Regions from separate parts of the Vibrio aerogenes genome, predicted to be linked through region 2. Evidence: riboswitches for the same ligand, from Rfam matches in the RefSeq annotation. Region 2 holds a riboswitch; the other holds the start of a gene.
What was found. Region 2 has a riboswitch for lysine ahead of lysC (lysine-sensitive aspartokinase 3). Riboswitches for the same ligand answer to the same signal wherever they lie in the genome.
Positions count from the first base shown of each region.

Region 1: linked by a shared signal. The riboswitch ahead of OCV29_RS09645 (Na+/H+ antiporter NhaC family protein) and the one ahead of lysC (lysine-sensitive aspartokinase 3) in region 2 are both predicted to bind lysine.

Region 1 covers NZ_AP024861.1:2,172,888-2,176,061, reverse strand. The annotation lists gene OCV29_RS09655 (inosine/guanosine kinase) at 1-878, shown strand, start outside; gene OCV29_RS09650 (H-NS histone family protein) at 942-1,343, opposite strand; lysine riboswitch at 1,721-1,905, shown strand; gene OCV29_RS09645 (Na+/H+ antiporter NhaC family protein) at 2,011-3,174, shown strand, end outside.
Region 2 covers NZ_AP024861.1:524,905-528,078, forward strand. The annotation lists gene metH (methionine synthase) at 1-333, shown strand, start outside; gene lysC (lysine-sensitive aspartokinase 3) at 412-1,764, opposite strand; lysine riboswitch at 1,876-2,053, opposite strand; gene OCV29_RS02370 (PglL family O-oligosaccharyltransferase) at 2,122-3,162, opposite strand.

The DNA of each region.
Region 1 (3,174 bases), 1.6 Mb from region 2:
AAGGTGTAAATGGGCCGATAGGCCGGTGTTTTACATTAATTAATGAAGCGGGTGAGCGTACCTTTGCGATTAGTGAAGGTTATATGAACCAGCTGATTCCGGAGAGTATTCCCGAGGCGATATTTAAAAATGCTTCCGCATTAGTTTTGTCCGCATACTTAATTCGTTGTAAACCGGGTGACCCGATGCCGGAGGCAACAAACAGGGCGATTGAATATGCTAAAAAGTATCAGGTTCCGGTGGTTTTAACTTTAGGAACGAAACAAATTCTGGAAAGTGACCCTGTATTCTGGCAGGAATTTTTAAAGCAACATATTACAGTCGTGGCGATGAATGAAGAAGAAGGTTATGCTCTGACTGGTGAAGAAAACCCTCTGGTTGCTGCGGATAAAGCGCTGGAATGGGTTGATTTGGTGCTTTGTACTGCTGGCCCGCTTGGGTTATTTATGGCTGGCTATACAGAAGAGAAAGCGAAAAGAGTCACTTCATTGCCTTTGTTACCGGGTGAAATTGCTGAATTTAATCGTTATGAATTTAGCAGGCCAATGAAAAAGAGTCAGTGTGAAGAGCCTATAAAAGTCTATTCACATATTGCACCTTATATGGGTGGTCCGGAAGTGATTAAAAATACAAATGGTGCCGGAGATGCAGCTTTATCCGCTTTATTACATGATATGGCAGCGAATAAATACCATAAAAATAACGTTCCCAATTCCAGTAAACATCAGCTGGATTTCATTACGTATTCTTCTTTTTCTCAGGTCTGCAAATATGCAAACCGGGTAAGTTATGAAGTGTTAGCACAAAATTCGCCCAGATTATCGAGAGGGCTTCCGGAAAAAGAAGATAGCCTGGAAGAGGCTTACTGGGAAAGATAATTGTAAAAAGAGAATAAAAAAAGGCTCCAATCATGGAGCCTTTTTTATTATCAAAATGAAGAATTAGATGGAAAAGTCATCAAGAGACTTACCTTCATCCAACGCTTTTTGAATTACTGATGGTGTACGACCCTGACCAGTCCAGGTCTTTTCGTTGCCAGCTTCATCAATATATTTATATTTAGCAGGACGTGGTGCACGTTTACTTTTGGTTTTGCCTTCTGATGAAAGTGCAGATATTAGCGCACTCACATCAATACCGTCTTTCGCTATTTGTTCAGCAATTGCCGCCAGTTTTTCTTCCTGAGCCGCTTTTTCTGCCTGTTCTTGCTCTTCAATTTCTCTTCGCTCTTCAACAACCGAAGTGAATTTTTCTAAAGCTTCTTCAAGTTGTTGAAGTGTTAAATCACGTGCATAAGCACGTAAACTACGAATATTTAGTAAAGTTTTTGTGATTTCCGACATTACTAATTCCTATTGATTAAATTTTAATTTCACAATATGTACTGTAATAATAAACCCAGATATTTATTCTTACAATAATTGTTCTTCAATTCTGTGTAAAAATTTTATGCGTAAATAAATGTAAATTTTATTTTTGTTAGTAATAAAGAACTTTACGTATATGTTCGATATGAATCTAATTTGTTAATTTGAATTGTAGCTCAAAATACACGATATAGTGCAAGTTAATTAGTATAACCATTAACGTTTAATAGAGATATATCCCAATAGAGACAAATCGATTGCAAATGCTATCTATACTTGTACAATAGCCGCCTTATTATTCGGTCATTAACAGATACTATTGAGTCTTGTCTGATTGGTAGTCATTTGTTCTGGCCCGTTGTAGAGGCGCGATTAAAATGAGTAAACACATTTAGGGTGATTCCTTTGAGATGTGGTGAAAGGTTTTTTCGCCGAAGTGGGTGTGTATATCAAAACACATTTGCTGGGGTTGTTTCCAAATAGGAACAACACTGCCATAGTCAGTTTAATTTTATAACTATGGAGCGCTACTGTAAGGTCTGGGTGAATTGACTCTTCACTTAGCTCATTTCAAATTACGATGTAAAGTAATTTAATTTCAATGCAGTAGATCTCTTACCATATATATAATTGGTTAAAGATCATGATATTAACAGATTTCTCTTCCTCGCCATTGTCCCTTTTACCTCCCGTTGTGGCTTTGGGGCTTGCAATTTTTACCCATCGTGTTTTGTTGTCTTTAGGGATCGGAATTATATTAGGTACATTATTACTTTCCGATTATTCAGTAATCAGCTCAATCACTTACCTGTTTGATAAAGTTTCTGGTCTGGTGATTGAAGATGGCGGAATTAACTCGTGGAATATGAGTATTATTGCCTTTCTTATTTTGCTGGGAATGATGACTGCGATGTTGTCTCTTTCCGGAGGAACCCGGGCTTTTGCCGTCTGGGCCCAGGGGAAAGTAAAAGGGAAGAGAGGTTCACAATTACTTGCAGCCCTTCTGGGTGTATTTATTTTTGTGGATGATTACTTTAACAGCCTTGCGGTTGGCTCGATTGCCCGGCCAGTGACTGATCGGGCTGGTGTTTCAAGAGCCAAACTTGCTTATATTCTGGATTCAACTGCTGCACCGATGTGTATTATTATGCCGGCTTCAAGCTGGGGTGCTTATATTATGACAATCATCAGTGGTATTTTGGTGTCTCATGGCATGACAGAATACACACCGTTGGGGGCATATATGCAGTTGGTGCCGATGAATTTCTATGCCATGTTTGCTTTGCTGATGGTTTTTGTCATGATTTGGTTGCAATTAGATATTGGTCCGATGAGACGTCATGAGCAAAACAGCGGTTATTCTGCTGAATCTGACGGGCAAATGACAGATTTAAAAGATGAACTGGATATTCCTGAAAGTGATAAAGGTAAAGTCAGTGATTTAATTGTGCCTATTCTGGCCCTGATTGCGGCGACTATTTTCGCGATGATGTGGACAGGATGGCAATCACTTGTTTCAGATAATCTCGCTTTTACTGTCTTGGGCGCTTTTGAAAATACCGATGTTGGTATGTCACTTGTGTATGGCGGAAGCTTTGGATTATTGGTCTCACTTATTCGTGTCGTGAGCAAAGGGATGCCATGGAGTGATATTTCCAGAACATTATGGATTGGTGCGAAGTCAATGTTCGGTGCCATATTAGTCCTGTTTTTTGCATGGACAATTGGTGCAATTATTAAAGACATGAAAACCGGCGCTTATTTATCCTCACTGGTTCAGGGGAATATACCGGTCACTTTATTACCT
Region 2 (3,174 bases):
GCGACTGATGAGCATTTGTCTCAGGATGAATTAATCCGGGAAAAGTATCAGGGAATTCGTCCTGCACCCGGTTATCCTGCTTGCCCTGAACATACTGAGAAAGAAGCAATCTGGCAGCTACTTGATGTTGAAAAAAATATTGGCATGTCTCTGACAACGAGTTATGCCATGTGGCCGGGGGCTTCAGTATCTGGTTGGTACTTTTCTCATCCTGATTCCAGATATTTTGCTGTTGCAAAGATTCAGGAGGATCAGGTTGATGATTATGCGGTACGAAAAGGCTGGAGCCGGGAAGAAGCAGAAAAATGGCTGGCGCCAAATATGACTGATTAATTATGATGGATTAAAAAAATGGAGGCGGGTTTTCAGCCTGCCTCCCAAAGATACATTCATCGTTATTGTTATCTTTTATTATTCAGCTTCGAATAGTTCCTGATGCAGTTTTTGGATCACATGATTCGCTTCATCTGCATCGACAAGAAAACAGAGATTATGGTCACTGGCACCATAACAAATCATACGTAAATTATAGTCACCTAATGTACTGAATACTTTTTTAGCATAGCCTTGTGTTTCCATCTGATTACCAATCAAAGCAATTAAACTAAGATTTCGTTCAACTTCAACATGTGCCAGCTCTTCCAGTTCAGCACGAACAGCCAGAGGTAATTCAGGAGAACCTCCGGATGTGTCTGTTTTATCCAGTGTAATAGAGACGCTAATTTCAGAGGTTGTCACCAGGTCGACAGAAATTTTGTGCTTTGCCAGAATCTCAAATACTTTTGCAAGAAAACCGTATGCATGAAACATCTTCGCACTGCGGATTGTGACCATTGTTTGATTTGCCCTGAGTGCCAGAGCCCGGAAAAGAGGAGAGCTTGTTACACGTTTGCGAATCCAGGTACCACCGTTCGCAGGTTCACGGGAGGAGCCGACAAAAACAGGAATGCCATGACGAAGAGCCGGGAGCAGGGTTGATGGATGAAGAATCTTCGCACCAAAATTGGCCATTTCTGAAGCTTCGCTGAAGCTTATTTCCGGAATTGGCATGGCTTTTGGCGCAATTCGGGGATCGGTTGTATAAATACCCGGGACATCTGTCCATATTTCCAGCCCGGAAGCCTGAACTGCTTCTGCAATCAAGGCCGCTGAATAGTCACTGCCACCGCGTCCAAGAGTTGTTGTATTTCCTTCTTCATCTGAGCCGATGAACCCCTGAGTAATGACGATATGATCATGACATAATGGTGTTAGCTTTTCTTTGGCTAAGGCTGCAGTTGATTCGACCTGAGGTTCAGCTCTGCCATAGTTATCATCAGTGCGTAAGACTTCCCGTATATCAAACCTGACAGTATCAAGTCCTCTTTCTCTCATCAATTGCGTCAAAATATGGGTGGACATGAGTTCACCACAGGCAACCAGATGATCTGTCAGTTTACTTGTTGACTGGACAGAAGCCGCTTCTGAAAAACTGTTTACCTTGTCGAGAATGAACAAAAGATCATCCTTAACCTGAGATTGTTCTTTGAGTTGGTCCACAATTGAGAAATGAGTTTGATGCAATTGTTCAATTAAAGCGGCTCTTCTGTCGGTATCCTGAACACCATTGGCCAGTTCAACTAATATATTTGTTACCCCTGAACAGGCACTGCTCACAACGAGTCTGGTCTTAGGGTTATTTTCAACAATGGCTGCACAACGACTCATTGCTTCAAAGTCGGCGACGCTTGTTCCGCCAAATTTGGCGACATTAAATGCACTCACGGCATGGTTCTCCCACGATATCTTAGAATAGTAAAACAGTAACTGATCATCACGACCAGAATTCGAAGAGAGTATTTCCCAGAGCAAGTATAGAGGTGATACACGGCAGGTGACCTCAGAAGCTCTTCATTAGTGTGATACTAATGACAGTTGAAGGGATTCAGCCCATTCAACCGACAAGCCAAATCCACAATTTTGACTCATCTCGGCACTGCTCCCCCTGAATGTTTTGTATTAGAGTTGAGGCTCTACAAAACATCTGCCTGGGCAGTGCTCCTCTTCCGCTGGATAGCATCGCTATTGAACGTGTTTGTTCGATAGATGTCAATGAAAAATTATGTATAAATAATGAATAATTTATTTATCAGAAGCGCTTGTATTTTTTGGTACACGCTGGTGCTCAAAATCAGGGAACAGGTACAGCGCCTCCAGCCGGGTCTGCTCCGCATGGTTTACATCTCCCATTTTCCGGTAGAGCTCGATAAGGGAGCGATAATGTTCTGGTCTTGGTTCTTTTCTGATGAGATTAAGCAGCCAGGGCTTGAATGAACTCAGTTGATCTGTCCCGGCTTTTTTAAGGGCATCACTAAGCCGGGCTTGCATCAGTTTATCCTTCCAGATAAAAGGGTAATGAATGGTGTTTAACCAACGTGTATCATGTGTATCCTGATACAAGCTGAATACATATTGAGTTGTAAGAATTCCGCCCATATAGCAACATGTTGTGGCTGGGAGTATGTAGATGAAAAGATATATTAACCGGAGCGCAACCGGTTTGAGATCAATATTTTTATATTTAGCAACACGTTGATCAGTCCAGAACAATAAAATGACAAAAGTTATCCAGTGGATACTCGAAAGTGCAAAAACATTATCCAACTGGCTATGCAGTGCGACAGGAAACAATAAGGATAACGTTGCCAGGCGGGTTTTAGATTTTGCGTAATAAATTCTGAGCAATATAAATAATACTGCCAGCATCATTGCCAGTACAGGAATAACACCCCCTTCTGTTCCCCAGTATAATATTTCATTATGAGGGTGACTCAGGGCCGGATACGGTGGTGGATAGTCTGGATTCAGTTGATGTTGACGGGCGCTATACAAAACATACTCTTCTTCGAAGTGACCATATCCATATCCGGTAAATGGTTTTTCAATGAACATGTCAGACGTTTGTTCAAGCGTTTTTTTTAAAGGTTCTATACCTTTAAAACTATCCGGATAAAAAGATTGAGGGTGAAACAGATTCAGGAGAATGCAGCCCAGAATAATTCCCGTAACCGTTGATGCGGTCCATCCCCATAATCGTTTTCTGCTGGCAAATCTGTATAAATAAGGAAATATGATACAAACACCTAATAGCGCTGAACTCCAGCCAATAAGAGAGTATGTCATTATTATCGGCGG